Regions from separate parts of the Herbaspirillum sp. 1130 genome, predicted to be linked through region 1. Evidence: predicted binding sites of a transcription regulator. Region 1 holds the regulator's gene; each other region holds the start of a gene.
The links. The regulator sigma-54, encoded in region 1, starts transcription at its own class of promoters, with help from an activator protein. The targets are predictions, from matches to a motif close to TGGCANGNAANCTGCTTT.
Positions count from the first base shown of each region.

Region 2: atzF (allophanate hydrolase) is a predicted target of sigma-54. The motif match lies at 3,945-3,962, and genes of this name have one in related genera.
Region 3: JOD78_RS12275 (MSMEG_0572/Sll0783 family nitrogen starvation response protein) is a predicted target of sigma-54. The motif match lies at 4,020-4,037, and genes of this name have one in related genera.
Region 4: JOD78_RS01500 ([protein-PII] uridylyltransferase) is a predicted target of sigma-54. The motif match lies at 6,156-6,173, and genes of this name have one in related genera.

Region 1 is NZ_JAFICQ010000008.1:105,350-113,058, reverse strand. Features, by position in the region: gene JOD78_RS27340 (UbiX family flavin prenyltransferase) at 1-571, opposite strand, end outside; gene grxD (Grx4 family monothiol glutaredoxin) at 594-905, opposite strand; gene JOD78_RS27330 (hypothetical protein) at 1,067-1,213, shown strand; gene raiA (ribosome-associated translation inhibitor RaiA) at 1,276-1,638, opposite strand; gene JOD78_RS27320 (RNA polymerase factor sigma-54) at 1,791-3,281, opposite strand; gene lptB (LPS export ABC transporter ATP-binding protein) at 3,420-4,163, opposite strand; gene lptA (lipopolysaccharide transport periplasmic protein LptA) at 4,166-4,792, opposite strand; gene lptC (LPS export ABC transporter periplasmic protein LptC) at 4,844-5,452, opposite strand; gene JOD78_RS27300 (HAD family hydrolase) at 5,449-6,003, opposite strand; gene JOD78_RS27295 (KpsF/GutQ family sugar-phosphate isomerase) at 6,003-7,031, opposite strand; gene JOD78_RS27290 (hypothetical protein) at 7,028-7,354, opposite strand; gene JOD78_RS27285 (cation:proton antiporter) at 7,405-7,709, shown strand, end outside.
Region 2 is NZ_JAFICQ010000003.1:291,637-299,345, forward strand. Features, by position in the region: gene JOD78_RS14925 (ABC transporter ATP-binding protein) at 1-188, opposite strand, end outside; gene JOD78_RS14930 (ABC transporter permease) at 185-1,033, opposite strand; gene JOD78_RS14935 (ABC transporter substrate-binding protein) at 1,041-2,054, opposite strand; gene atzF (allophanate hydrolase) at 2,077-3,906, opposite strand; gene JOD78_RS14945 (helix-turn-helix domain-containing protein) at 4,234-4,515, opposite strand; gene JOD78_RS14950 (16S rRNA (uracil(1498)-N(3))-methyltransferase) at 4,592-5,317, opposite strand; gene tkt (transketolase) at 5,479-7,521, shown strand; gene JOD78_RS14960 (GNAT family N-acetyltransferase) at 7,536-7,709, shown strand, end outside.
Region 3 is NZ_JAFICQ010000002.1:769,566-777,274, forward strand. Features, by position in the region: gene glpK (glycerol kinase GlpK) at 1-536, shown strand, start outside; gene JOD78_RS12260 (hypothetical protein) at 683-832, shown strand; gene JOD78_RS12265 (HD-GYP domain-containing protein) at 880-2,094, opposite strand; gene JOD78_RS12270 (PLP-dependent aminotransferase family protein) at 2,276-3,670, opposite strand; gene JOD78_RS12275 (MSMEG_0572/Sll0783 family nitrogen starvation response protein) at 4,114-4,596, shown strand; gene JOD78_RS12280 (Nit6803 family nitrilase) at 4,612-5,694, shown strand; gene JOD78_RS12285 (MSMEG_0568 family radical SAM protein) at 5,651-6,733, shown strand; gene JOD78_RS12290 (MSMEG_0567/Sll0786 family nitrogen starvation N-acetyltransferase) at 6,735-7,295, shown strand; gene JOD78_RS12295 (sll0787 family AIR synthase-like protein) at 7,292-7,709, shown strand, end outside.
Region 4 is NZ_JAFICQ010000001.1:320,406-328,114, reverse strand. Features, by position in the region: gene JOD78_RS01535 (phosphatidate cytidylyltransferase) at 1-517, opposite strand, end outside; gene uppS (polyprenyl diphosphate synthase) at 517-1,275, opposite strand; gene frr (ribosome recycling factor) at 1,469-2,029, opposite strand; gene pyrH (UMP kinase) at 2,146-2,862, opposite strand; gene tsf (translation elongation factor Ts) at 3,179-4,066, opposite strand; gene rpsB (30S ribosomal protein S2) at 4,203-4,943, opposite strand; gene map (type I methionyl aminopeptidase) at 5,285-6,109, shown strand; gene JOD78_RS01500 ([protein-PII] uridylyltransferase) at 6,255-7,709, shown strand, end outside.

The DNA.
Region 1 (7,709 bases):
CCGGCGTCAACTGCATGGAAATCCCGAACATGTCCAGTACGCGTCCCAGCGTGTGGTCCACCATCTCTTCCATGGAAGCAGGGCGCTGGTAGAAGCCGGGCAGGGGCGGGAAGATCACGCCGCCCATTTCGGTGACGGATGTCATGTTGCGCAGATGGGCCAGATTGAACGGGGTCTCGCGCACCATCAGCACCAGCCGGCGGCGTTCTTTCAGGACCACATCCGCAGCGCGGGTGATGAGGTTGTCGGACAGTCCATGCGCTACGGCGGCCAGGGTCTTCATCGAACAGGGCGCCACCACCATGCCGGTGGAGGCGAACGAGCCGCTGGCGATGCAGGCGCCGACATCGCGCACGTTGTGCACCACATCGGCCAGCGCTTCCACATCCTTGCGCCGCATGTCCAGTTCCTGGTGCAGATTGAGCACGCCAGCTTCGGACACCATCAGGTGCGTTTCCACCTGGCCATGCTTGCGCAGATGCTCCAGCAGCCGCACGCCATAGATGGCACCGGTGGCACCGGTGATCGCAACGATCAGGCGCTGGCGCGGCTGGCTGGAAGAACTGCTCATGAGTCAGTCAGGCAAGTAAAACTCAGCCCTTGATCAGGGTCTGCAGTTCGCCGGACTCGTACATCTCGGTCATGATGTCGGAGCCGCCGACGAATTCGCCCTTCACGTACAGCTGGGGAATGGTCGGCCAGTTCGAGTATTCCTTGATGCCCTGGCGCACGTCCGGGCTTTCCAGCACGTTGACGGTGACGATGTTCTCGGCACCGCTGGCCTTCAGCAGCTGGATGGCCTTGCCGGAAAAGCCGCATTGGGGGAACTGTGCAGTGCCCTTCATGAACAGCACCACGGGGTTTTGGGTCACGGTTTCTTTGATCCAGGATTGGACGTCGCTCATGGCTGTGCCTTTAAAAATGGGATTGCCCGACATTATAGGGAAAAGCCGGCGGGCGCGTTGAAATCGCCTGCATGCGGGTGGCCTGTCTGAACGGGCAAAAAATTGCATCGAGGAAATTATTTATATCGTATGCAAATTCTTGTGTTGAAGATGAGGGTGCCGTGAAGACATTCAAGCCGTCCCTTGCCTCATCGTCAGCAGCGGCGGTGGAAAAGTTGCTTTACGCAATGATTTATATCTTTTCCACAGGCTTGGCCAGTTCGGCGGCCGGAAATGAAAAAGGGCGCTTGCGCGCCCCTTCCTCATGAAATCCGGCTGGCTTTCTCAGCAGCCTTGCGGCTGCGAGGCAGCTTGCCGAGGGTGTCCTGGCTTATGCCGCTCCGGCCACCGCATCCTCCGGCGTTTCGTCCGGCAGGCGCTTGGCCATGGAGTGATGCTCCTGCAACTTGTCCTTGTGCTTGATGACCTGGCGATCGAGCTTGTCGATCAGCGTGTCAATGGCAGCGTAGAGGTCGTGTGCGATGCTTTCCGCATGTAGATCCTTCCCCTTGATGTGGACGTTGATTTCCGCTTTTTGGCGCTTTTCCTTTTCTGTGAGTTTATCTACGCTCAGGATCACGCTGACGTCGATCACGTTGTCGAAATGGCGCTTGATACGCGAGAGCTTGCTTTGCACGTATTCCCGGATGGCGGGGGTCAGTTCGAGGTGGTGTCCACTGATGGTCAGATTCATACAAGACTCCTATCGTGAAGTCACTGGAGGTTCGTGCAATCGATCCTGCTGCAGCTGTACCACGGGCACGGTCTTCGTGTCGGATGGCGCGGGCATCAGTAGGATGCTTGCCTGAACACAGCAACGGTACTGCAGAAAAACTGAGGAAAAACTCAGAGGGACTTGCGGAGATTGACCGGCGGAATCTTCAACACTTCGCGGTATTTGGCGACTGTGCGTCGCGCGACCACCATGCCTTGTTCTGCCAGCATATCCGCAATCTTGCTATCGGATAATGGGGTCTGCGGGTTCTCGGCTCCTATCAACTGTTTGATCAGCGCCCGTATCGCGGTGGAGGAAGCTTCACCTCCGGTTTCAGTCGCGACATGGCTACCGAAGAAGTATTTCAACTCAAACATTCCATGCGGAGTGAGCATGTATTTCTGAGTCGTCACGCGAGAGATGGTGCTCTCGTGTAGACCCAGTGTATCAGCAATTTCACGCAGCACAAGGGGGCGCATGGCCACTGCCCCATGTGAAAAGAAGTTTCTTTGACGTTCCACAATAGCCTGCGCGACGCGCAAAATTGTATCGAAACGTTGCCGCATGTTCTTGATGAGCCACTTGGCTTCCTGCAACTGCGACGACAGCGAACCTTCTCCCTTGGCTTGCTTCAATGCACTGGCATACATCGCATTGACGCGCAGCTTGGGCATGACCTCATGGTTGAGCATGACCTGCCAGCCGTTCTTTGTCTGCTTGACAATCACGTCCGGCACCACATAGTCCGAGGCATCACGCGCGAATTCCGCACCCGGATGCGGACGGCACTGGCGGATCACGGCCTGCGCTTCACGCAGGTCTTCGTCATCGCAATCCAGTGCCTTCTTGATCTTGTTGAAATCGCGCTGGGCAAACAGCGGCAGGTAATCCTCCACGATCCTCAGCGCCAGCTTGCGCGTCACGAAGGGAATCTTGGGCAGGCGGCGGATCTGCAGGGCCAGGCATTCGCCGGCACTGCGCGCACCGACACCCGCCGGGTCCAGGCTCTGCAGCAGCTTGAGCGAAATCGACAGCTCTTCCATGTCGATGCCCAGCTCTTCGGGCAGGCGCGCGTGGATGTCTTCCAGCGGCTCTTCCAGATAGCCGCTCTCGTCCAGCGCATCGGTGAGCAGTTCCAGCAGCGCACGATCACGCAGGGTGCGTGCGGTCACGCGGATCTGTTCCAGCAGGTGTTCGCGCAGGGTCAGTTCGTGCGCTTCGAGTTGCGGGCGGGCATCATCATCGTCTGGCGACTTGCCGCTGCGCGCGACGTCGTCGAAGCTCCAGTCGGCATCCCCCGTGACACCGGCTTCCGGCGCGTTGTCCTGGTAGTCGAAGCTGGAATCGCCATCGCTGGCGGCCGGGGCCGCTTCGCCGCTGCCTTCGTGACTGGTTTCGGCAACGCCGCTGGAGGGCGAACTGGAGACCGCGCCATCGGCCAGCAGACGTACCGAATTGTCGAGCGCGTCGTCGAGGCGTTCCAGCAGGGGATTATCGGAGAGGATCTGTTCCAGTTCCTGGTGCAGTTCCAGCGTCGACAGTTGCAACAGTCTGATCGACTGCTGCAGTTGCGGCGTCAATGCGAGGTGCTGCGAGGTACGTAACTGGAGCGACTGTTTCATCTGTCTTTCTGAAAGCGGCGTGGCCCGCTGGTTGCTCTGCCGGTCGTTGCGTATTGCGTATTGCGTATTGCTTGTTGCGTATTACGTGATGTGCACTCTGTATTTCTTCAAGCGTATCGGGCAAGCCGACTGCACCGCTTACATGCGGAAATGCTCGCCCAGATACACGCGGCGCACCGACTCGTTGGCGATGATCTCTTCCGGATTGCCGCTGGCCAGCACCGTGCCCTGGTTGATGATGTAGGCGCGATCACAGATGCCCAGCGTTTCGCGCACGTTGTGGTCGGTGATCAGCACGCCGATGCCGCGTTCCTTCAGGAAGCGCACGATGCGCTGGATCTCGATCACGGCAATCGGGTCGATACCGGCGAACGGTTCATCCAGCAGCACGAAGCGCGGATCGGTGGCCAGTGCGCGGGCGATCTCGACGCGCCGGCGTTCACCGCCCGAGAGCGACAGCGCCTGGCTTTCGCGCAGCTTCTCGATCTGCAGTTCGTGCAGCAGGTTGTTGAGGCGGCCTTCGATTTCATCGCGCGAGAGCGGCTTGCCCTCTTCCTGGCGCAGTTCCAGCACGGCGCGGATATTGTCTTCCACCGTCAGCTTGCGGAATACCGACGCTTCCTGCGGCAGGTAGGACAAGCCCATGGTGGCACGCTTGTGGATCGGCATGCGCGAAATGGACGCGCCATCGAGGTCGATCTCGCCACCATCGGAGGGCACCAGCCCCACGATCATGTAGAACGAAGTGGTCTTGCCGGCACCATTCGGGCCGAGCAGGCCGACCACCTCGCCGCTGCGCAATTCCATCGAGACATCGCGCACCACCTGGCGCGCGCCATAACTTTTCTTCAGGCCGCGAACGACCAGCGAGCTGGCTATCATTGTCACTGGTCCTTTCCGCTGTCGCGACGCGTTGCAGGCTGCGCAGCGTTGTTCTTGCCCGCGGGCTGGGCCGGCGCGGTGCTGCCTGCCGGCGGCGGATTCTTGGGCTGGATCACCGCAGTGATGCGGCCTGCGCCCGGCTTGCTCTCGCCGGTGGCGGTGTTGTTCACGGAATAGAATTCGGCGCGGCTGTCATAGGAGATGAATTCGCCGTTGACTTCATCGGTGATGCGATCGCCGTCCATGCGCTGGATGTGCGCGCGCTGGAACAGCTTGGAGATTTCGGTCTGCTCCGAATACTCGATGCGCTCGGCCTGGCCTTCGATCCACAGGTTGGGACCGCCGTCACGCTTCTGGCGGAAGTTGGCCAGCGCGCCCGGGGCCGCATACAGCACCGCATTTTCATAACCGTACTGGTCGGTCGTCAATACCACGCGGCCGGCCTTGATGATCAGCGTGCCGCGGGTCATGACCACGTTGCCGGTAAAGGTCTTCACCTGGCGCACGTCATCGTAGACCATCTGGTCTGCCTCGATGTTGGTCGGCTTGGTGGAGTCCGCCTTCTCGGCGTTGGCCACGCCGCACACGGCAGCCAGCATCAGCATCGGCAGTAAGAATGAGCGTTTCATTGGGTTCCTGTCTGATCGGTTCTTGGCGTTTTTATCCCGGAGTCATCCGGCTTAGCGTTTCTTCGGAGTGGGCTCGTAATAGCCGCGGACATTGCCGAACAGCTGCACCACCTGGGTCGCATTGTTGGCCACCATGCCCACGCCGTTCAGGCGCGTGGTGCCCATGGTCATGGCCACCGGCTTGTCGGTCTTGACGATTTCATCGTCAGGCAACAGCAGCAGGTATTCCGACACCAGGTGCATCTGCTCGCGGCCCTTGTAGGGCGCGCGGATGGCGTTGGCGTTGCCGTACATGTGGATCTGCGTCTGGTCGTCGGTGACGCGCGCGGTATCCGAGTAAAGCTCCATCGGTGCCTGGTTCTGGTCCAGGTTGTGCACCACCGGCTTGGTGATCTCGAAGGAGTCATCCGTGGGGTAGTGCACCATCTTCGTTCCCGCAACGTCATAGCGCGGCAGACCGGTCGGGCCCATGCGCACGTAGTTGAAGTTTTCCAGGTAGTAGTCGGGTTTGCCACGCGGACGCTGCGCCGGTTGCTGGTCACCCGCGGCCCGCATGGCCTGCATCACCCAGAAGCTGCCCAGGGCACCGGCGATCAGGATCACCAGAATCACCGCCAGGCGGATGCGCTCGGCGTTGCGTTCTCCGCTGCGCCCGCTCATGCCAGGTACGGCGCGAGGGCCGCCTCGTAGTTGCCTTGTGCTGCCAGCACCAGGTCGCAGATCTCGCGCACGGCACCATGGCCGCCGCTGGCCTGGGTCACGTAGTCGCTGCGCGACTTCACCTCGCGATGGCCGTTGGCCACGCAGGCCTTGAATCCGACGCGGGTCAGTACCGGCAGGTCGATGATGTCGTCGCCCAGGTAGCCGCAATCCTGCGGCGTCAACTGCACCTGCTGCAGCAGCTGTTCGAAGGCCTGGCGCTTGTCGTGGATGCCCTGGAATACATGGGCGATGCCGAGATCGCGCGCACGGCGCAGCACATAGGGCGACTGGCGCGCGGTGATGATGGCGGCAGCGGTGCCGTATTGCTGCATCATCTTGATGCCGTGGCCATCGAGCGCGTTGAAGCGCTTGAAGGCCTCGCCGTCCTCGCCGTAGAACAGGCCGCCATCGGTGAGCACGCCATCCACGTCGAAGATCATCAGGCGGATCGTTGCCGCCTTGGCGAGCGCGGCAGCGGGCAGGGTGCTGGCGAAGGCTGGCGCGTTCATCAGATCACCTTGGCGCGAGTGAGATCGTGGATGTGCAGCGCGCCCGTGAGCACGCCGGCCGCATCGGTAACCAGCAGCTGGTTGATGCGGAATTGTTCCATCAATTGCACGGCATCCACGGCCAGCTGGTCCTGGTTGACGGTCTGCGGATTGGCATGCATGACGTCGGCGATGTAAAACTTGGAAAAGTCCTGGCCACGCTCCAGCAAGCGGCGCAGGTCGCCGTCGGTGAAGACGCCGACCGGGCGGAACTGCTCATCCACCACGGCGGTCATGGCCATGCCCTTGCGGGTGATTTCCATCAGCGCTGCCGACAGCGACACGTCCGGGCGCACGGCGGGAATCGCCTCGCCGCTGCGCATCACGTCGCGCACGTGGGTCAGCAGGCGGCGGCCCAGTGCACCACCGGGATGGGAGCGCGCAAAATCTTCCTCGACGAAGCCGCGCGCATCCAGCAGCGACACCGCCAGCGCGTCGCCCATGGCCAGCGTGGCCGTGGTGCTGGCGGTCGGGGCCAGGTTGAGGGTACAGGCTTCCTGCGCCACGCCCACGTTGAGGTGGACGGCGGACAGCTTGGCCAGAGTGGACTGGTCATTGCCGGTCATGGCGATGATCACCGCACCCATGCGCTTGACGATGGGCACGATGGCCAGCAGCTCGGCCGTTTCACCGGAATTGGAAATGGCAATGAAGACATCGCGCGCCGTCACCATGCCCAGGTCGCCGTGCGCGGCTTCGGCCGGATGCATGAACAGCGAGGGGGTGCCGGTAGAGGCCAGGGTGGCGGCGATCTTGCGGCCGACATGGCCGGACTTGCCGATCCCCGAGACCACCGCACGTCCCTCGCATTGCAGCAAGGTCTGCACGGCAAGTGCCAGGGGGTCGGCGCTGTCGTCGCGCAGGCGGTCTTTCAGGGCCAGGATGGCATCGGCTTCGATCTGCAGGGTCTGGCGTGCCAGTGCGATGGCACGGCGGGCAGCCCCGGCCGAAAAAGATGCAGGCGTGGTTTTGTCATCGGTTACACTCATAACCGAAGTATAAACGAATTAGCAAAGCAAAAAACTTGCCAGATGTAAGGGAATGCTGCCGGATTTGACGTGATATGCAGCGTTGCATCGCGCCGCAGCACCGCTGCCACGGGGGATTTCCGGCCATCGCCGGGATGGGGCATGGCATCGCAGCAGGCGCGGAGGGCTTCCGGTCGCGGTGAATTACTCTGCTGTTGTGGAGCCACACGTATGAATTTCAAGGCGATTTCGCGCCTCGCCGCCCAAGGCTTTCCTTCATATTGCACACTGGTCAGGTGAACTGCCTTTTGCTGGTGCGTTGCCAATTTTACAAATTCATTCATATCGAACCCCGCCGCAGCCCGGCGGCTTTTGACAAGAAACCCCAACAGCAATGTTTTCCGGACTGGAACTGACCCTTTTCCTTCTGGCTGCCGCAGTCCTTGGCGTGGTCGCCTTCCGCATGATGCAGTTGCCGCCGATGCTGGGCTACCTGGTGGTGGGCATCATCATCGGCCCACACGGCCTGGCTTTTGCCGAGGACAATGAAACCACCCATGCGCTGGCCGAGTTCGGCGTGGTGTTCCTGATGTTTTCCATCGGTCTGGAGTTTTCGCTCTCCAAGCTCTCGGCCATGCGCCATATTGTCTTCGGCCTGGGCGTGGCACAGGTGGCGGCGACCATTGCCACCACCATGCT
Region 2 (7,709 bases), on a different contig from region 1:
CCGCAGCCATTGGGCCCGAAGACGGAGACGATCTGCTGCTTGGGAATATCCAGGTCGAAGTTTTCATACAGCGGCCAGCCGGCGAAATACTTGGTCAGGCCGCGAATGGTGATGTGGGTGCCTGGCGGCCCGGGAACGAAGGGCGTTTCCGGGGGCAGGTCTACTTTGGGGCTGATCACGACGCTCATCTTCCGCTCCAGTGCACGATGCGTTTTTCAATGACGATGAAGACCACGTTGAGGGCATAGCCCAGCGCGCCTGCCGAGAGGATGGCGGCATACATCTCGCGCACGTTCAGGACCTGCTGGGTATCGATGATGCGGTGGCCCAGGCCGTTTTCGGAGCCGATGAACATCTCCGCCACGATCACGATCACCAGTGCCATCGAGACCGCGCTGCGCAGGCCGACGAAGCTGGCTTGCAGGCTTTCCCAGATCAGCACGTCGCAGAAGATGCGCCAGCGCGAAGCGCCCATCACCTTGGCCGCCATCACCCGCTGCTTGCGCGCATTGAGCACGCCATAGGCGCTGTTGAAGAGCACGATCAGGAAGGCACCGAAAGCTGCGATGGCCACCTTGTTGATGTCGGAGACACCGAAGATCAGCAGGAACAGCGGGATCAACGCGGAGGAGGGCGTGGAACGGAAAAAGTCGATCAGGAATTCCACGCTGCGATAGGCGCGCTCGTTGCTGCCCAGCAGAACGCCGATGGGCAGGCCCAGCACGGCGGCGATGGCAAAGGCTTCCAGCGTGCGGATCACGGTCACCGTGAAATCCAGCAGCAGCGCCCCGCCGGCCAGGCCCTTGAACATGGCCATGAGCGTGGCTTCCGGTGGCGGCAGCAGGATGGCCTTGATCCAGCCGGCGCGCACCACCAGGTCCCAGATCACGAACAGCGCGATGGGGCCGACGATGGGCAGCAGGCGGCCCAGGGCCGGGGCTTTGCGCGGCGCTTTGGGCGCTGGCGCAGCCGTGGACGCCGGGGCGGCGGGCTTGGGTGCCACGGTCACGGCAGGAGCGATGGTCTCGTTCATGATGGCCTCAGCCCTTGTAGATCAGGTTGTCGACCACGATGCGTTGCGAGAACACGCCCTTCTCGACGAACAGGTCGTAGAACTTCTGGAAGTAGGCCAGGTCGCTGGGCTTGAACTCGTTGTAGAGCATGTAGGCCGCCAGCGGCACTTCATTGGTGAGCGACCCTTCGATGGCGGTATAGCCCTTCAGGTAGGTGCGAGCCTGGTCCGGGTTGTTGCGCACGAGCTCAATGCCGCGTGCATAGGCGGCGATGTACTTGCGCGCCAGTTCCGGATTCTTCTTGATGAATTCGGTGGTCAGCGCGGCAGCGCCACCGTGCCAGGGAGCCATCGGATCACCCAGGATGTACTTGGCGATCACGCCTGCTTCCAGCACGCGGGTGGTGTTGTTCATGCGGCCCACGGTGCCGGTCGGTTCCAGCGTGTAGGCGGCATCGACCTGGCCGGCCGCCAGCGAAGCGACGTGCTGGCCGATGGGCAGTTCAACTACGGTTGCGCCAGTAGCACCGGCGCGTTCGAGTACCGTCTTGGCCAAGGTGACGTTCTGGATGCCGGGGCCGGAGGCGACCTTCTTGCCCTTGAGGTCGGCGATCGATTTGACTGGGCTGTCCTTGGGCACCAGGAATTCATCGAGTACGTATTTGGCGTTGCTGGGATTGGTGGCAAAGATCTTGAACAGGCCCGGCTGGGCGATCTCGCCGATGGCCAGGTTGCCGGCCCCGGTGCCGTTGGCCGAACCATCGGCGCGGCCTGCCAGCATGGCTTCCATCACCTGCTGGGCTCCGGCGAATTTGAGGGCTTGCACTTCCAGTCCGGCTTGCTTGAAGTAACCCGCTTCCACGGCGGCGTAGAAGGGCAGGCCGGCGGCCACCGGCCAATAGCCGATGCGGATAGGCACCGTCTGCGCGCGCAGGATGGCCGGGGCACCCGCGATGGCGGCGGTGGCGGCGACGGCGCCCGCCTTGGCGATGAAGCTGCGGCGGTTGGCATCGTGGACAGCGGTGGGGTTGTTCTTTTTCATGAGCAGCTCCGTGGTGAGGGTGTCAGTTCAGCGAATGGAGGTAATTGACCCAGCCGCCGTGGTGGGTGATGTCGGTCGCGCCCGCAATGCCGGCCGGCTCGCAGATGAAGCCCTTGACGCTGCTGCCGTCGGCCAGCTCCACCGTGCCGATGCCCAGCGGGGCCGGGATGGCGGCGACGAAGCCGCCGAACTGGCGCAGCGGCATTTCCCACACTTCCACTGCGATGGCGGCGCCGTCGCCTTCGGTGCGGGCCAGGCCAGGCTTGGGTGGGGTGGTACCCGCCAGGGCGTAGAGACGATAGTGGGCGGCGGTGCGGGTGACGGCCACGCGGCGCGCACCGGCTTCCAGCAATTGCCAGTTCAGGGGCTGGCCGGCCAGGTGCGCGCCGACCACGCAGACCTTGATGGTGCTTTCGTTGAAGGGCAGCGGGGTGGCCGCAATCGCATCGGCTTGCGCCGCGCCGCCCAGTTGCTGCTGCAGGCGTGCACCGGCTTCGGCCAGCAGGTGATCGGCACCGGCCGGGCCGATCAGGGTCACGCCGGCGGGCAGGCCATCGCGCCGCCACACGGCGGGGATGGCCAGGGCCGACATGTCCATCAAATTGACGAAGTTGGTGTAGTGGCCCAGTTGCGCATTGCGCACCACCGGATCGGCCTCGACTTCGGCGATGGTGGGGAAGGTGGTGGTGGTCGGCACCAGCATCAGGTCGCTGCCTTCGAGCAGGTTTTCGGCCTGGCGGCGCAGGTCGGCCAGGCGGTACTGGGCGTTGAAGCTGTCAACGGCATCGTAGTCGTCGGCCTGGGCGGTGATCTGGCGCACCACCGGGTGGATGGCTTCCGGGTTCTCCAGGAAGAAGTCGCCCAGCGCGGCGCGACGCTCGGCCACCCACGGGCCCTGATAGAGCAGCTGCGCGGCCGCGCTGAAGGGGGCGAAGGGGATCTTCGCCAGGCTCACGCCGGGGAGGGCGGCGATTTGCGCCAGGCTGCGTTCCCAGGCTTCCTGGGCGATGCTGTCGCCAAAGAATTCACATTGCTCGGGAATGGCGATGCGATAACCCCGCCGCTTCACGCCCAGCATGGTGGGGCGGCGCGAATAGCCATCCTCGGCATCGAAACCGGAAGCGCTGTGCAGCACGCGCCAGGCATCGGCCACGTCGTGGGCGAAGATGGAGATGCAATCCAGGGTGCGGCAGGCCGGGACCAGGCCGCGCGCGCTGATGAGGCCCTTGGTTGGTTTCAGGCCGACCAGGTGATTGAAGGCGGCCGGCACGCGACCAGAACCTGCCGTATCGGTCCCCAGCGAAAACATGACCTGCCCCAGCGCCACTGCCACCGCCGAACCCGAGCTGGAGCCGCCGGAGACATAGTCCGGCTTGATGGCATTGCGTACCGCACCGTAGGGGGAGCGCACGCCGACCAGGCCGGTGGCGAACTGGTCCAGGTTGGTCTTGCCCACCAGCAGTGCGCCAGCGGCCTGCAGGCGCTGCACCACGGTGGCGCTCTCGCTGGCCAGGCGGCCGAATTCGGGACAAGCCCCGGTGGTGGACATCTCGGCCACGTCGATGTTGTCCTTCACGGCGAAGGGGATGCCGAACAGCGGCATGCTCTCCAGCACGGCTTCGCCCTTGATCTGCAGCATCAGGTCCAGCGCTGCGGCTTGTTGTTTCAGTTGTTTGGACGGCACCCGGCTGATCCAGACTTCATCGCGTCCGGCGCTCTCGATGCGGGACAGCAGTTCGGCCACCACCTTGCCGGGTGTGCTGCGGCCTTCGCGATAAGCCGCCAGGGTGGCGGCGATGGTGGTCGGGGCGGCCTCGGGGGCAGCTTGCTGCAGGGCATGGGAGGTGGTCATATTGGATATTCAAACTTGAATACAAGATTGAATATCTTTAAGCAGGAGGCGTGCCAGCTCCTCCGTCACGCGGCTGAAAAACGGGAAATGGCTTCACCACGCGGGTTTGCGAGGTGAAGTGCCGTAAGGCAAGTTGTGCGAGGGGAAATGAAGAGTTTTGTCAGCGAGACAAAATGGGGAGGCGTGCGCCGAACTTGGACGTCCGTGGTGACGGCCTGCACGGGAATCAGGCAAGTTGATCGTCGATGCCAAGTATGTTCACCGTGGCAACAAGGTTGAGACCCGGGCGGCTGCGCGCGTTTCGTCAAGCGAGGAGCCCCGGGATACTCAGGCAGATTCGATCACACGCATTTCAATGTGCAGGCCGGCGGCCGTGGCCATGTTCACCAGCGCATCGAGTCCGAACAGGCTGATCTTGCCTCGCATCAGGTCGGAGACACGCGGCTGAGTCACCCCGAAGAGCTTGGCGGCTTGGGCCTGGCTCATTTCCGTGCGGGTGAGGTGGTTCTTGAGTGCCGTCATGAGGACGGAACGCAGCTTCATGTTTTCAGCTTCTTCCGGAGTGTCCTCGATGGCATCCCAGATGCTGGAAAATCGTTGCTTGCTCATTGCCCTAACTCCTTCAACAAATCGCGGTAACGCTTTGCGGCCAAGCTGCCTGGAAATCAGCGGTATGAAGCTTTCTTCAAAGCTCTCCCCACACCGCATTCAAGGCGGCCAGCGCCGCCAACCCGGCAGTCTCGGTGCGCAGCACCCGGCTGCCCATGGACAGCATCAGCGCGCCCTGGGCGCAAGCCAGGTTTTCTTCCTCCTCGCTGAAGCCGCCTTCAGGCCCGACCATGACGGTCACTGCCTGAGGCGGATGGTGGCGCGCCCAGCCTGACAGCGGCTCGGTCCCGCGCGGGGAAAGCAGGATGCGGCGATGCAGGTCGCTCTGGGCGATCCAGCGCTTGAAGTCGGTGACTTCACCCAGATGCGGCAAGCGATTGCGGCCGCATTGCTCGGCGGCAGCATGGATGATGCCTTGCCAGTGCGCCCGCTTCTTCTCGGCCCGGTCACCCGAGAGCCGCACCACGCAGCGCTGCGCGGCCAGCGGCTGGAGGGCGGTGGCGCCCAGTTCCACGGCTTTCTCGACGATCCAGTCCATCTTCGATCCTTCAGGCAGGGCCTGGGCCAGGGTCAGCGCATAGGGCAGTTCGGCCTCGCGGGGTGAAAAAGTCTTCACTTCGGCGTGGACGCGCTTCTTTTCGAGGGTGCTCAGGCTGGCGGTGTATTCGCCGCCTTCGCCATTGAACAGGGTCACGGTATCGCCCGGTTGCAGGCGCAGCACCTGGATGTGATGGGCAATCTGCTCGGGCAGGACCAGGGCGGAGCCGATGCCGAGGGGGTGCGGGAAGTAAAAGCGGGGCATGGGGCAGGGTCCTGGAGGAAGAAGATCAAAAAGACATGAAAAAAGTTGTCAGTCCGGTCAGGGGCTGGTCCCGAATTTTAATCCCCCCGGCGCACTCTGGTAAAATACGGGCCCGCGCCGTTACCCGGGCTTCCGGGCCGGCGCATTGGCTTGAACATCCGATTTGTGCGCCTGCGGCGCCCCCCAGCACAGCAAACTCTGACCTCGACATGATTTCCACTCTCCCCACCGACAAGATGGCCAACGCGATCCGCGCGCTGGCGATGGACGCAGTTCAAAAAGCCAATTCCGGACACCCGGGCATGCCGATGGGGATGGCCGAAATCGCAGTGGCCCTGTGGGCCAAGCACTATCGCCACAATCCGTCCAACCCGCACTGGGCCAACCGCGACCGCTTCGTGCTCTCCAACGGCCACGGCTCGATGCTGCAGTACGCACTGCTGCACCTGACCGGCTACGACCTGTCGATGGACGACATCAAGTCCTTCCGCCAACTGCATTCCAAGACCGCCGGCCACCCGGAAGTGCACATCACCCCGGGCGTGGAAACCACCACCGGTCCGCTGGGCCAGGGCATCACCAATGCGGTGGGCATGGCGCTGGCTGAAAAGCTGCTGGCCGCCGAATTCAACAAGCCCGGCCTGGCCGTGGTCGATCATTACACCTACGCCTTCGTCGGCGACGGCTGTCTGATGGAAGGGATCTCGCATGAAGCCTGCTCGCTGGCAGGCGTCTTGAACCTGTCCAAGCTGATCGTGCTGTATGACGACAATGGCATCTCCATCGACGGCCACGTCGAAGGCTGGTTCAAGGACGACACCCCGAAGCGCTTCGAAGCCTACGGCTGGAACGTCATCCCGGCCGTGGACGGCCACAACGTCGAGGCCGTCAGCGCCGCGATCCACCAGGCCAAGCTGGCCGACAAGCCGACCCTGATCTGCTGCCGTACCGTCATCGGCAAGGGCTCGCCCAACCTGGCCGGTACCGACAAGGTCCACGGCGCCGCCCTGGGTGACAAGGAAATCGCCGCCGTGCGCGAAGCGCTGGGCTGGACTTCCGCTCCGTTCGAAATCCCGGCGGATGTTTATTCCGCCTGGGATGCCAAGGCCACCGGTGCTGACTTCGAAGCGAACTGGAAGCAGACCTTCGACAGCTACGCCGCCCAATACCCGGCTGAAGCCGCTGAACTGCTGCGCCGCCTGAAGGGCGAGCTGCCGGCCGCGTTCGAATCGACCGTGACCGCCTACATCAATTCCACGCTGGAAAAGAAGGAAACCATCGCCACCCGCAAGGCCAGCCAGAACGCCATCCAGGCTTACGCGCAGGCGCTGCCGGAATTCCTGGGCGGCTCGGCCGACCTGACCGGCTCGAACCTGACCAACTGGAAGGAATCGGTGGCCGTGCGCGCCGACCAGCGCGGCAACCACATCAACTACGGTGTGCGTGAATTCGGCATGAGCGCCATCATGAACGGCATCGCCCTGCATGGCGGCTACCTGCCCTTCGGCGCGACCTTCCTGACCTTCTCCGACTACAGCCGCAATGCCCTGCGCATGGCGGCCCTGATGAAGACCCGCGCGCTGTTCGTGTTCACCCACGACTCCATCGGCCTGGGTGAAGACGGCCCGACTCACCAGTCGGTGGAACACGTCTCCAGCCTGCGCCTGATCCCCAACCTGGACAACTGGCGTCCGTGCGACACCACCGAAACCGCCGTGGCCTGGGCTGAAGCGATCAAGCGCCACGATGGTCCGAGCACCCTGATCTTCTCGCGCCAGAACCTGCCCTTCCAGGAGCGCACCGACGCCCAGGTCAAGGACATCGCCCGTGGCGGCTACGTGCTGCGCGATGCGGCCGATGCCAAGGTGATCCTGATGGCCACCGGTTCCGAAATCGAACTGGCCACCAAGGCCGCTGACGCCCTGGCCGCCGAAGGCATCGCCGTGCGCGTGGTGTCGATGCCGTCGACCGACGTGTTCGACCGCCAGGATGCGGCCTACAAGGCCTCCGTGCTGACCCGCGGCGTGCCGCGCGTGGCCATCGAGGCCGGCGTCACCGCCTTCTGGCACAAGTACGTGGGCCTGGAAGGCGCCGTGGTCGGGATCGACACCTTCGGCGAATCGGCCCCGGCCGGCGTGCTGTTCAAGCACTTCGGCTTCACCGTCGAGAACGTGGTGGCCAAGGCCAAGGCAGTGCTGGCTTGAGCAGTCTGGTGTCCATGACTGAAGAAGTCCTGTTCCGCCGCGCCAGGAAGGGCGATGCGGCGTCGATCGCCGGCGTGCGCATCGACGCCTGGCGCGCCGCCTATCGCGGCCTGGTGCCCGACAGCTACCTCGATCACCTCAAGCCCGAGGAAAGCGTCAAGCTGTGGGAGCAGGTGCTGGAAGCGTCC
Region 3 (7,709 bases), on a different contig from region 1:
GCCTCAAGGCCATCAAGACCTCCACCGACGTCGAGGGACTGGCCTGCACGGTGGAAGATTCGGGGGGCGTGGTGTTCGTGCCGTCCTTCACCGGACTGGGGGCGCCTTACTGGAACCCGGGTGCCAAGGGCGCCATCGTCGGCTTGAGCCGGGGCAGCACGGTGGCCCACATCGCCCGTGCGGCGCTGGAATCGATTGCCTTCCAGAGTACTGCCCTGCTCAATGCGATGGTCAAGGATGCGGTCTCGCCCATCACCGAATTGCGCGTGGATGGCGGGGCGGCGGCCAACAATCTGCTGCTGCAGTTCCAGGCCGATCTGCTGGGCATTCCGGTGATCCGTCCCCAGGTCACCGAAACCACCGCGCTGGGTGCGGCCTATCTGGCCGGAGTGGCCACCGGTGTCTATCGTGATTTGTCGGAGCTGTCCGCGCAGTGGCGCATGGAGCGCACCTTCGAGCCGCGCTTCACGCGCGAGCAGGCGCAGGAGCGTATCCACGCGTGGGAAGCGGCGATTCGGCAGGTCAGTGCAGGCTGAGGCGCTCTCGGAACGGGGGCGTTGGTTCCGCCGGTTTCAATTGAAACAGGGCGCACGCCTTTTGACACAGGACGATAACAACACTGCGCCATGATCCTCTCAAGCCCGGCGCATCCCGCTGCCGGGCATGAGACAAGGAGCGGATCATGGAACACCTGCTGCTGGACGCGATGCAACTGGCCGATGGCTTCATCGAGGCTGCCACCACCTTCCTGATGGCATGTGACATCAGCGTGCCCGCGGCCTCGCACGAGGCACACGGGCGTCACTTCATGACGGTGCTGGGGATGGCCTGATCAGGCCGGACCGGTCAGCGGGCTCAGGCTCAGACTCAGACTCAGACTCAGGAGGGCGTGCCCGTACTGAGCATGCGCATGGTATCGAGATGGCTCAGGCGCGCCCATTCCTCGCCGCCACGGGCAACGATGGTATCGGCTTCGGGCGTGGCCATGAGGTCGAGGATCTCGGTGTCGCTCATTTCCATGTCGTCGTTGTAGCGGAACACCTTCAGTACCGGCCGCGTCAGGTCCTGCGCATTCTGGCGGATCACGAAGCCGGAGCGGCCGGATTCCAGCTTGACGATGGAACCCACCGGATAGATGCCGAGGGTCTTGACGAAGGCCAGGAACATGGCGCGGTCGAAGTGGCCTGTCCAGGACGCCATGCTGGAAATCGCTTCGGCCGGGTCCCAGGCTCGCTTGTAGGGACGGTCCGAGGTGAGCGCGTCATACACGTCGCAGATCGCCGCCATGCGCGCATACAGGCTGATCTGGCCACTGCGCAGCAGTTCCGGATAGCCGTGGCCATCCATCTTCTCGTGATGGTGCAGGCAGACATCGCGCGCGTAATCGGGCACGTTGGGGTCCTGGCTCAGGTATTTGTAGCCCAGCTCGGGGTGCTTCTTGATCTGGGTGAATTCTTCGTCGGTCAGCTTGCCCGGCTTGTTGAGCAGTTCATGCGGCAGGAAGGCCTTGCCCACATCGTGCAGGAAGCCGCCCAGCCCGGCTTCGCGGCAGGCCTTCTCATCCAGGCCGAGGGTGCGGCCCAGGGCCACCATCAGGGCGCAAACCGCCACCGAGTGCAGGTAGGTATATTCATCGGCCAGCTTCAGGCGCAACACGCTGAGCGTGCCATTCGGGCTTTGCAGGACGGCACCGGCAATTTCTTCCACCACCGTGACGCAGCGCTCCATGTCCAGCGCCTTGCCCAGCCGGGCTTCGCTGAACATGGCCTTGGTCGCCTTCTTGGCGTTCTCGCGCAAGGCTTCGGCTTCCATCAGGGTGGTGTCGATGTCGGGGCCGGGCGGCAGTTCGGGGCTAGGCTCGGCGGGCGCTGCGGCTTCATCCTGCCCGGTCTCGGCAGGCGCTTCGGCCACATCCAGGCCGCGCTCCGGATCGATCCAGCAGTGCTCGATGCCGCTGGCATGCGCCTGCTTGAGGTCAGCTTCGTTCTTGAGCAGGAACTTGTTCTTCCAGAACGGATGGTCCAGCCAGGCCGCTTCGAAGCCGCAGAAATACATCCCGAGGACCAGATCCTCCGTTTTAATTTTTTTCAACATTTCTCGAACATCTTTCCGGCGCACCGGGGAACGGGTTGGCGTGGCATCCCTGGGCCGCAGGCGGTGGAGCGCCGAGGGCAGTGCGGTCAGGATTGCCGGTCGTTAATGATCTCATATGCATGACCATATGTGAACGATTCTGCTTGTTGCAATTTCGCTAATTTCGTCCCGGACGGGCCGCTCAGACTACCGCCGGCTTGATCAGCGGCTGCTCGGCCAGGGTGCTGCGGATCAGGCCCAGGGCGTGCTGCAGGTCGCTGCGGCTGGCGATGCCGCCGATGCACACCCGTACCGCCTGCAGCGGGGGCGCCGTCACCGAGAAGGCGTCCACGCCCACCACGGCCACGCCGTTGCTGCGCATCTGCGCCGAAAAGCTGCTGGCCTGCCAGCCGCCGGGCAGCTTGAGCCACAGATGGAAGGCCTCCGCTTCCGAGGCATAGCTGTGCTCGGGGAGGATGCGGGCCACGATCTTCTGCCGCGCCATCGATTCCTTGCGGATGTTGGCCAGCGCCAGGTCGGCCACGCCGTCGCGGATCCAGTGCGTGGCCAGGGTCGAGGTGAGCGGCGAGGCCATCACCGTGGTGGCGCGCAGGGCTGCGGTCAGGCGCGCGGCGGCGGCAGCGTCGGGGGCCACCATGTAGGCAATGCGCAGGCCCGCGCCTACGCTCTTGGCCAGGCCGGTCACATAGTAAGTCAGCTCGCTGCCGATGCTGGCGATGGCCGGCGGCGCTGCGCGGGGCAGGAACCCATAGGCGTCATCCTCGATGATGGCCACTTCATAGTGGCGTGCAATGTCCACCAGCGCCTGGCGGCGTGACAGCGAGGTGGTGCAGGTGGTCGGATTGAGCAGGGTGGGATTGCAGTACAGCGCCTTGGGCGCATATTGCGCGCAGGCACCGGCGAAGGCCACGGCATCGATGCCCTCGTTGTCCATCGGCAAGCCGACCAGCTTGATGTTGAGATGGCCGGCCAGCGCCCGCAGGCCGGGATAGGTCACGTCCTCGCAACAGAGCACGCCGCCCGGTCCGACCAGCATGGTCAGGATGGCCAGCAGCGCACATTGTGCGCCCGGCGTCACCAGCACCCGTTCCGGTTCCACCACCAGCGCGCGCCGGCGCAGCCAGAGCGCGCCGGCCTCACGATCCTCAGTCGAGCCGCCGAAATCCTGATAGCGCAGCAGATCACGGAGGCGCCCGTTGACCTTGTTCCAGCCCGCCTGCATCAACTCCATCAGCTCCGGCGACTCCGGCTCGGGCGGCATGTTCATCGACATGTCGACGTTGGGCCGGCCTTCGGTCACGCGCGGAATGCGCGGCCGGCGCTTGCCGCAGACGAAGGTGCCGCGTCCCACTACCGAATCCACCAGGCCGCGCCGATGCGCTTCCGTATAGGCGCGGGCCACGGTGGTGAAGTCCAGGTCCAGCAACTCGGCCAGCTTGCGCTGCGGCGGCAGACGCTGTTCGGGTTGCAGGTGGCCGGTGGCGACATCCTCGGCAATCGCATTGGCGATGGCCAGATAGAGCGGGCCGCCGCCCTTCTTCAACTTGGGAACCCACACGCTGCTGTGCTTGGACATGGTGCTTTCCTTGATTGCCGGCGTTCAATATTGACTGCATCGAAACATCTCATTGAATGCAAGTTGCATTCCATCCAATCGCCGCCGCGGTTGTCGCCAATTGCACCGTCGTGCATCACGTCGCGCACCCTTGCGCACCAACTCAACACATCTCGCCGCGCCAGAGTGCAAGCGGGTTTGCGCGGTGTTGGCGAATTGTATGGAGCGATTGAATGGATTGCTTCGCCAGGGTCAAAAAACACCTCGCCGATCATGATTCGCCAAGCCGCACCGATGCTGGCCTGCGCCTTCGCGTGGAGAGATTGACGGGATTTTTATGCAGTCAATTCCTGCATTGACGGGGTGCCGATGGCACGCCTGATGCATTCAATGCCAGCGTCGCGGCGAGGTCGCCGGACCACTTCCCCAAGTGCCGACCCACAGCAATCGAGAGGAGTATCACCATGCCCGCAGTCACCAAAGCAGCCCACGCCCCCGGCGATTTCCTGGTGGATTATGAAGAGAAGGTATTCGAAGACGTCAAAGCCCAGCCGGGCGAAAAAGCGCTGGTGACCTTCCACACCGTGGCATTCGAAGGCTCGATCGGTTTCGTCAATCTGTTGCAGGCCACGCGCCTGAAGCGCAAGGGTTTCGAGACCTCGATCCTGCTCTATGGCCCCGGCGTGACCCTGGGCGTGCAGCGCGGTTTCCCGACCCTGGGGGATGAGGCTTTTCCCGGTCACCAGAACTTCAACAAGCAGATCGTCAAGTTCATGGAAGAGGGCGGCAAGGTCTACGCCTGCCGCTTCGCGCTGCAGGCTTTGTACGGCCATGGCGAGCCCTCGCTGATCCCGGGCATCCGTCCCATCAATCCGCTGGACGTGCTGGACCTGGTGCTGCTGCATCGTCGCGACAACGCCTTCATCCTCGACACCTGGACCCTGTAAGCGGAAGGGCGGCCCATGAGCATGCACAAGAGAACGGTACGGGCGGCGGCGGTGCAGATCGCGCCCGACCTCGACAGCGAACACGGCACCGTGGCCAAGGTGTGCCAGGCCATCGCCGATGCTGCGGCCCAAGGTGCGCAACTGGTGGTCTTTCCGGAGACCTTCGTTCCCTACTATCCGTACTTCTCGTTCGTGCGGCCGCCCTTCGCTTCGGGGCCGGAACACCTGCTGCTCTACGAGCGCGCCGTGACGGTGCCCGGTCCCGTGACCCAGGCCGTATCCGCCGCCGCTCGCCAACACGGGACGGTGGTGGTACTGGGCGTCAATGAACGCGACCACGGCACGCTCTACAACGCGCAGCTGGTCTTCGATGCCGATGGCACGCTGGTGCTGAAGCGCCGCAAGATCACGCCGACCTATCACGAACGCATGATCTGGGGCCAGGGCGATGCCAGCGGCCTGAAGGTGGTGCCGACCGCCGTCGGCCGTCTCGGTGCACTGGCCTGCTGGGAACACTACAACCCGCTGGCGCGCTACAGCCTGATGGCGCAGCACGAGGAAATCCACTGTGCGCAATTCCCCGGCTCCATGGTGGGGCAGATCTTTGCCGACCAGATGGAGGTGACCATCCGCCATCACGCCCTCGAATCGGGCTGCTTCGTCATCAATGCCACCGGCTGGCTCAGCGATGAACAGATCGCCGCCATCGAGCCCGATCCCCAGGCGCAGAAGGCGCTGCGCGGTGGCTGCTGTACCGCCATCGTGTCGCCCGAAGGCAAGCTGCTGGCCGAGCCCCTGCGCAGCGGCGAAGGCATCCTGGTGGCCGACCTCGACATGGAGCTGGTCACCAAGCGCAAGCGCATGATGGATTCGGTGGGCCACTATGCGCGCCCGGAACTGCTGCACCTGGTGATCGATGATCGCCGCACGTCTCCCATGTCCTCGCTGTTCCCGGCCGAACAGCCTGCTCCCGTCACTCATCCTTCCGCGAGGTTCCCTCATGCAGACAGCCGTCATCCAGTTGCATCCCCAGCGCCCGAGCCGCAAGGCGGCCGTGGAGCTGATCTCGGAACTGCAGTCCCTGGGACTGCGTCTTGACGATCCCGCTGCCGGCGCGCAGAGCCGCCGGGGCGGGGCAGGGCCGTCGGATCACAAGGCGGTGACCGTCGATGGCCACACCGTGATGATCCCGGTGCATACCGCCGGGGCCTGGTCCTCGCCCTACGTGGCCACGCAGCCGGGTGCCGATGGCGCTGCCCGCATCCTGCGCGATGGCGTCGAGGTGGGCGTGGTGTCCTTCCCGCATCAGCCGCGCTTCTACAAGATGCAGACCTTCGATGGCATCCCCTACGGCAAGATCGCCACGCTGCATGGCGCCGATGTGCTGGCCACCACCATCCTGCAGAGCTGCATCCGTTACGAGAGCCGCCGCAAGTCCTGCCAGTTCTGCGCCATCGGCCAGTCGCTGGCGGCCGGCCGCACCATCCTGCGCAAGACCCCCGAGCAATTGGGCGAGGTGGCGCGCGCGGCGGTGCTGCTCGATGGCGTCAAGCATATGGTCATGACCACTGGCACGCCCAATGCCACCGATCGCGGCGCGCAGCTGCTGTGCGAAAGCGCCTTCGGCGTGAAGTCGGCGGTGAACCTGCCGATCCAGGGCCAGTGCGAGCCGCCGGACGACAATGCCTGGTTCCGCCGCATGGCCGATGCCGGCATCGATACCCTGGGCATGCATCTGGAAGCGGTCACGCCGGAAGTGCGCAAACGCATCATGCCCGGCAAGGCCACCGTACCTGTCGAGCGCTACATGGAAGCCTTCGCCGCTGCCGTCGAGGTCTTCGGGCGCGGGCAGGTCAGCACCTACATCCTGGCCGGCCTGGGGGACAGCGACGAGGCCATCCTGAAAATGAGCGAGCAGCTCATCGCGCTGGGCGTGTATCCCTTCGTGGTGCCGTTTGTACCGATCTCGGGCACGCCGCTGGAAGACCATCCCTCGCCGGATGCCGTCGCCATGCGCCGCCTGCTGGCACCGCTGGCGGCCATGCTGGAGCACGCCGGCATGCGATCGGGCGATGCCAAGGCCGGGTGCGGCAAGTGCGGTGCCTGCTCTTCGCTGTCTTCGTTCGAAAGGAAGTGAGATGAGCGACGTCGCCGAACACGCATCGCTGGCCCCCGAGATCCTGGCACGGGGCGTGCGCATCAAGCTGGCGCTGGAGACAGTGGAGCGCGAAGCAGCGCGCCGCCTGCGCCGTGCCGTATTTTGCGCCGAACAGAAGGTATTTCAGGAGGACGATGGCGACGCTACCGATGCCATCGCCATGCCCATCGTGGCCGTTCTGGAGCGCGATGAGGGTTGGCGGGAAATCATAGGAACGGTGCGAATCCATGAATCTTCGCCAGGCGTGTGGCATGGCTCGCGGCTGGCCGTGGCACGGCAGGCGCGCCGCGTCGGGTCGGTCGGCAGCGGTCTCATCCGGCTGGCCGTCTGCACCGCGCATGCGCATGGCTGCCACACCTTCCTGGCCCAGGTGCAGAGCCAGAATGCGCCGCTGTTCCACCGCCTGCACTGGCATACGCTGGCAGAGATCGAAGTCCACGGCCTGCCGCATCACCTGATGCAGGCCGACCTGTCGTTCTATCCACCGATCAGCGATGGCGATGTCGGTTTCGTCGTGGGCCGCGAGGAGCGCACGCCATGAATGCGCGCGACAGTTCGCCCACGCTGGCGCAGATCATCGAGACCCTGCGTGCCTCGCGCGGCATCGCGCACAAGCGCGATATCGATGCCGTGATGCAGGCGCTGCCGCCGGCCCCGGCCATGCAGCACCAGGGCCATACGCTGGCCGTAGGCGACGACTGCGCGGCCATTCCGGATGGCGACGGCTATCTGCTGTTTGCCATCGAAGGTTTCCTCAACGAGTTCGTCGAACAGCAACCCTGGTTTGCCGGCTACTGCGGCGTGATGGTCAACGTCAGCGACATCTACGCCATGGGCGGACGTCCGCTGGCGGTGGTCGATGCCCTGTGGAGCCGTGGTGGCGAAGCCGCGCGGCCCATCCTCGACGGACTGGCCGAGGGCGCGCGCGTCTATGGAGTGCCGCTGGTGGGCGGCC
Region 4 (7,709 bases), on a different contig from region 1:
CCTCCCAGGACTTGCCCGGGGAAATGGTGGGAGCCAGCTTGTGGCGTCCGAAGCCCTTGCCAGAGAAATAGGCACCAATGTCAGCCACCCACACCACGGCCATCACCGACAGCAGATACAGCGGCGAATGCTGGAACAGGTCCACGATGGCAACGAAGCAGCCGAGGATGGACAGCATGTAAGTGCCGTTGAGCAGCCGATTGCCGAAAGCTTCGATCCGAGGCAGGCCGAGGCCAAGCGCGGGCACGAAGCGCAAGGCCCACAACAGCACGCAGAGCACATACAGGGCGCGCACGCTGGGCAAGCCGGAGAAGAACAGGATGACGCTGAAGACCAGCGTCCACACGGCAGCCCACAAGGTGGGACGCGGGCTCTTGAAGAGACGGAAGCATTCCCACGAACCGGCGGCGAAGAACACCAGCACCGCCATGGCAAAGGCCGGGAAATAACCGAAATACAGGATGGGCAACAGGATTGCCAGCAGGATCAACGCCGTGATGACACGCGTCTTGAGCATCAGGAAGCCTTTTTCTGGTCCAGTACCTGGGCACTGGTGCGCCCGAAGCGGCGCTCGCGTTGTTGGTAGGAGCCGATCGCCTGATCCAGCGCCTTGTCGTCGAAATCGGGCCAGAAGGTTTCGGTGAAGTACAGCTCGCTGTACGCCAGCTGCCACAACAGGAAATTGGAGATGCGCTGTTCACCGCCGGTACGGATGAACAAATCGGGCTCGGGGGCATACGCCATGGCCAGATACGGGGCCAGTTCTTCTTCGGTGTAGTCGGTCGCGCCCGGCTTGTCCTTGACCATTTTGGAAACGGCCTGCATGACATCCCAGCGCCCGCCATAGTTGGCGCAGACGGTCAGCGTCAGGCGACTGTTGCCGGCGGTCTGTGCCTCGGCCTTGGCCGCCATCTCCTGCAATTTCGGATCGAAGCGGCTCATGTCGCCGACGATGCGCAGGCGGATGCCATTGTTGGCCATCTTGCCGACTTCACGCTCCAGCACCGTCATGAACAGACGCATCAGCACCGACACTTCGTCGGCAGGGCGACGCCAGTTTTCGGAACTGAAGGCAAACAGGGTAAGGAATTCAATACCGCGCTCGGCGCAGGCCTCGACAATGGAGCGCACTGCATCCACGCCCTTGGCATGCCCCGCCACACGCGGCAGGAAACGTTTGGTCGCCCAACGACCGTTGCCGTCCATGATGATGGCAACATGGCGCGGAACCGCGGAAGTCTCCGGAACCGCCAGAGTTGAGCTTTGATGCTTCATGTAAATGATTTATTACTTTTCCGTGCGCCGGATGGTGAAGCGCAACATGGTAACGGGCACGCGCCGCTTTGACAAACCGGCCAGCCTCCTCCCCCCATTGCCGCTCTCACTTCCCGCCTGCACTTTTGCTGTCTTGGACTTGTTCGTGCAGCGCGGCCGCCATGGCAGCCGCGCGTGAGACCTGCAGGACGGCTTACACCGTCATCACTTCCTTTTCCTTGTCGGTGACCATCTTGTCGATGTCAGCCACGAACTTGTCGGTCAGCTTCTGGATCTCGTCCTGGCCGCGGCGCTCTTCATCTTCCGAGGCGATCTTGTCCTTGACCAGCTTCTTCAGGCCTTCATTGCCTTCGCGGCGGATGTTGCGCACGGCGATCTTGGCATCTTCGGCTTCACTCTTGACCAGCTTGACCATTTCCTTGCGGCGCTCTTCGGTCAGCGCAGGCATCGGCACACGGATCAGGTCGCCGTGGGTGGCCGGGTTCAGGCCCAGGTCGGCTTCACGGATGGCCTTCTCGATGACGGCGGCCATCTTCTTCTCGAACGGCTGCACACCGATGGTGCGCGCATCGATCAGGGTCAGGTTGGCGACTTGCGACAGGCCTGTCGGCGAACCATAGTATTCAACCATGACCTGGTCCAGCAGGCCGGTGTGGGCGCGGCCGGTACGGACCTTGGCCAGGTTGGCCTTCAGGGTTTCGATGGACTTGGCCATCTTCTGCTCGGTATTTTTCTTGACGTCAGCGACACTCATGCTGCTCTCCTAACTTTGGTGCAATAACTTGGCTTGTCTTGATGGCAAATGCCTGAAAGACGGGCATTGTAAACGGGAATCCCGGCCTGCGGCCGGTTTCTGCACTGCAATATCGATCAGACGTGGACCAGGGTGCCTTCATCGTCACCCATGACCACGCTCTTGAGCGCGCCCGGCTTGACGATGGAAAACACCTTGATCGGCAGCTTCTGGTCGCGGCACAGCGCAAAGGCGGTGGCATCCATCACCTGCAGGTGCTTGGCGATGGCTTCGTCGAAGGAGATCGACTGGTAGCGAGTGGCGGCCGGGTCCTTCTTGGGGTCGGCGGTGTAGACACCGTCGACCTTGGTGGCCTTCAGCACGATCTGGGCACCGATTTCCGAGCCACGCAGGGCGGCGGCGGTATCGGTGGTGAAGAAGGGGTTGCCGGTACCGGCGGCGAACACCACGATCTTGCCTTCTTCCAGGTATTGCAGCGCCTTGGGGCGCACATAGGGCTCGACCACCTGCTCGATGCCGATGGCCGACATCACGCGGGCCGTCAGGCCGGCCTGGCGCATGGCGTCAGCCAGGGCCAGCGAGTTCATGACGGTGGCCAGCATGCCCATGTAGTCGGCGGTTGCACGATCCATGCCCTGGGCGCCCGGCGCGACGCCGCGGAAGATGTTGCCGCCACCGATCACGATGGCCAGTTCCACGCCCAGTTTGCTGATTTCTGCTACATCCGCGACCATGCGTTCGATGGTCGCGCGATTGATACCGTAGGCGTCGTCGCCCATCAGTGCTTCGCCGGAGAGTTTGAGGAGTACGCGCTTGTAGGCTGGTGTTGTCATTGCAGGGCTCCGTGTTCTGTCCGAGGTTGAATTACGTATTGACGCGCCGGCACTCGCTGTCACCCGACGAAATGGCGCTTTTTCGTCATCAGGGGCAGGTCCGAACGCATGAGGGGATGTACTGCTGCGCCCTATTCTGTCTTGCCGTGTGCTGCCAGTATTGCTTTAGCTACCCATATTGCCGTTGCCAGGCGGCCTGCCCTGCGCGTCATCATTCATCCGACGGACGACCCTGACTGTAGACGCGGGCGACTCCGAAAGTTCCCGGAATCCGGCTTAAAAAAACGGGCCTCTCGGCCCGTTTTTCCTGCGACGCTTACTGAGCTTGTTTCGCTGCAGCCACTTGCGCTGCCACTTCGGCAGCGAAGTCGTCTTGCTTCTTCTCGATGCCTTCGCCGACCACGTACATGGCGAACGACTTGACGGTGGTATTGGCCGCCTTCAGCATCTGTTCGACGCTTTGCTTGTCGTTCTTCACGAAAGCCTGGTTGAACAGCGACACTTCCTTCAGGTACTTCTGCACCGAACCGTCCACCATCTTGGCGACGATGTCAGCCGGCTTGCCGGATTCGGCAGCCTTCAGGGCGGCGACCGAGCGTTCCTTCTCGATCAGGTCGGCCGGCACTTGCTCGGCCGACAGGGCGACCGGCTTCATGGCAGCGATGTGCATGGCCACGTCCTTGCCGACTTGCTCTTCAGCGCCGTCGAACTCGACGATCACGCCGATGCGGGTGCCGTGCAGGTAGGCAGCCAGCTTGCCGGTGGTTTCGAAGCGCTGGAAGCGACGGAACGACATGTTCTCGCCGATGCGGCCGATCAGTTCGGTGCGCAGTTCTTCCAGGGTCTTGCCGTCGGCCAGCTTGCAGGCGCCCAGGGCAGCCACGTCAGCCGGATTCTGTTCGACCACCAGCTTGGCAGCAGCCTCGACCAGACCGATGAACTCGTCGTTCTTGGTCACGAAGTCGGTTTCACAGTTCACTTCGACCAGCGCGCCGACGTTGCCAGCGATGTAGGCCGAGATCACGCCTTCTGCGGTGATGCGGGAAGAGGCCTTGGAAGCCTTGCTGCCCAGCTTGACGCGCAGAATCTCTTCGGCCTTGGCCATGTCGCCATCGGCTTCGGTCAGCGCCTTCTTGCATTCCATCATCGGCGCGTCGGTCTTCGCACGCAGATCGCCCACCATTGCTGCGGTAATTGCCGCCATACTTTTCTCCTGACTTGGAGGCATCCCGCGCTTGCGGCATGCCTGAAACTCGAAAATTGAATCAAAAAAAAGGGGCCACTGCGTCACTACCCGCTGTCACCCCTTTTTGGACTACCGTACTACCGGAAGAGCAGAATCAAGCCTGCTCGACCTCGACGAATTCATCGCCCTTGACTGCTTCGACGACGTCGTTGACGGCGTTGGCGCGGCCTTCCAGCACGGCGTCAGCCATGCCGCGAGCGTACAGAGCGATCGCCTTGGCGGAGTCGTCGTTACCCGGGATCACGTAGGTGACGCCTTCGGGCGAGTGGTTGGTATCGACCACGCCGATGACCGGAATGCCCAGCTTGGCGGCTTCGGTGATGGCGCCCTTGTGGTAGCCGACGTCGATGACGAAGATGGCGTCAGGAATGCCGCCCATGTCCTTGATGCCGCCGATGGCCTTTTGCAGCTTTTCCTGTTCACGGGTGAACAGCAGGGCTTCCTTCTTCGACAGCTTCTCGACCGAACCGTCTTCGATGGCAGCTTCCATGTCCTTCAGGCGCTTGATCGAGGTCTTGATGGTCTTGAAGTTGGTCAGCATGCCGCCCAGCCAGCGCTGGTCAACGTAGGGCACGCCAGCGCGTTGCGCTTCAGCGGACAGGATGTCGCGGGCTTGACGCTTGGTACCAACGAACAGGATGGTGCCACGGTTGGCCGACAGCTGGCGCACGTACTTGACGGCTTCCTGGTACATGCCCAGGGTCTTTTCCAGGTTGACGATGTGAATCTTGTTGCGATGGCCGAAAATGAAGGGGGCCATCTTGGGGTTCCAGAAGCGGGTTTGGTGACCGAAGTGGACACCGGCTTCCAGCATTTCGCGCATGGTAACGGACATGAATTTCTCCAGGGTTAGGTCTGGAATCCGCTCGGTCATCCGGCTCATGCAGCCGGACACCCTTTTAGCGAACGGATTCGCGTTTCAAAAGATAATTTACGACACTTATTGCCAAACAGACATGAAGAATCATTCCGCACACCGCATTCGACAACTGACCTGTGGTTTTCAGATCAGCCCGGCATTCTACTCGACCCATCACTTTTGTTCAAGTAGCACATGAAGATAAGGAACGCAGCCAAACGCCGGCCCCGGCTTGTCGACCGGAGCCGGCAAAACAGAAAGTACCCCCGTCGTCTATAATCCCGTCTTGACGATTTTCTAGCGAATTGCGATTCATCATGGGCAACATCACCATCAAGACCGCCGAAGACATCGAAGGCATGCGCGTGGCCGGCCGCCTGGCCGCCGAGGTGCTGGACTACATCACCCCCTTCGTGAAGCCGGGCGTGACCACCGGCGAGATCGACCGCCTCTGCCACGAGTACATGACCAACGTGCAAGGCAGCATCCCGGCCCCGCTGAACTACTGCCCGCCGGGCTACACGCCCTACCCCAAGGCCATCTGCACCTCCCTGAATGACGTGATCTGCCACGGCATCCCGGGCGACAAGGTGATGAAGAACGGCGACGTGCTCAACATCGACGTCACCATCATCAAGAATGGCTACCACGGCGACACCAGCCGCATGTTCTTCCTGGGCGAGCCGTCCATCCTGGCACGCCGCCTGACCGAGATCACCTATGAATGCATGTGGCTGGGCATCTCCAAGATCAAGCCGGGCGCACATTTGGGCGATATCGGCCACGTCATCCAGCAGCACGCCGAAAAGGCCGGCTACAGCGTGGTGCGCGAGTTCTGCGGCCACGGCATCGGCAAGGTCTTCCATGAAGAACCGCAAGTCCTGCACTACGGCCGCCCCGGTACGCTGGAGAAGCTGGAAGCCGGCATGATCTTCACCGTGGAACCGATGATCAACGCCGGCCGCCGCGAGATCCGCGAAATGGGCGACGGCTGGACCATCAAGACCAAGGACCGCAGCCTGTCAGCCCAATGGGAACACACCGTGCTGGTCACCGAGACCGGCTTCGAAGTGCTGACGGTGTCGCCCGGCATGCCGGCACCGCCGGCCTTCATCCAGAACCAGGTCGCCACCCCGGCGTGACCCTGGCGGCCGGAACCATGTGCCCCTCCACCCTGCACACAGTTTCCGGCACGAAACCTGCTTCGAGCGCAAAGCCGCATGGGGATGCGGCTTTGTTCATATAGGCGCCGCCCCGCCGCCCTGCTTGCCTTAATTGCCGACCACGATGCCCACACTCGCCATGACGCTCAAGAAACAGCTCAAGGCCGCGCGCCAGCAAGCCATCGAGGTGTTCCAGTCCAACCACAAGACCGAGCAGTTGCTGGCCCAGTTGCGCCGCAACGTGGACGAAGCCCTCACCACTGCCTGGGAAGAACTGGGCATGTCCGGCAATGCCGCCCTGGTGGCCGTGGGCGGCTATGGCCGGGGCGAGCTGTTCCCGCATTCGGATGTGGATGTGCTGATCCTGCTGGACCAGGCCCCGGATGCCGCCAAGAAGGAAAAGCTGGAATCCCTGGTGCAGCTGTTCTGGGACATCGGCCTGGAAATCGGCCACAGCATCCGCACCATCGACGAATGCCTGGATGAATCGGCTGCCGACATCACGGTGCAGACCAGCCTCCTGGAAGCCCGCCTGGTGACCGGCAACCGCGCCCTCTTCAAGAAATTGCAGGAGCGCTACCATGCGGCGCTGGAGCCGCTGGCCTTCTTCCAGGCCAAGACCCTGGAAATGCGCCAGCGCCACATCAAATATGAAGATACGCCCTACAGCCTCGAACCCAACTGCAAGGAAAGCCCCGGCGGCCTGCGCGACCTGCAGGTGATCCTGTGGGTGGCCAAGGCGGCGGGCCTGGGCAACTCCTGGGGCGAGCTGGCCGAACACGGCATGCTGACCTCCACCGAGGCGCGCCAGCTGCGCCAGAAGGAACGCGCCTTCAAGGACATTCGCATCCGCCTGCACATCCTGACCGACCGCCGCGAAGACCGGCTGGTCTTCGACATCCAGACCCAGCTCGCCGAGACCTTCGGCTTCAAGACCACCGATACCCGCCGCGCCAGCGAATACCTGATGCAGCGCTATTACTGGGCAGCCAAGGCGGTCACGCAGCTCAACACCATCCTGCTGCAGAACATCGAAGCCCATCTGTTCCCGCAGCAGGCGGTTCCGCGCCCGCTCAACGAGCGCTTCAACGAGGTCAACGGCTTCGTCGACATCGCCCATGACAGGGTCTTCGAAGAGACGCCTTCGGCCATGCTGGAAGTCTTCCTGGTGCTTTCCGAGCATCCGGAACTGAAGGACATGTCGGCGCGCACCCTGCGTGCGCTATGGCATGCGCGCTTCAAGATCGACAATGCCTTCCGCGCCAATCCGGAGAATCATCGCCTGTTCATGCAGATCATCCAGAGCAAGCGCGGCATCACCCACGCCCTGCGCGGGATGAACAGCACCAGCGTGCTGGGACGCTACCTGCCGAACTTCCGCCAGATCGTCGGCCAGATGCAGCATGACCTGTTCCATGTCTACACGGTGGACCAGCACATCCTGATGGTGGTGCGCAACGTGCGCCGCTTCACGATGAGCGAACATGCGCATGAATATCCCTTCTGCAGCCAGCTCATGGCCAACTTCGGCCAGCCCTGGGTGCTGTACATCGCGGCGCTGTTCCACGACATCGCCAAG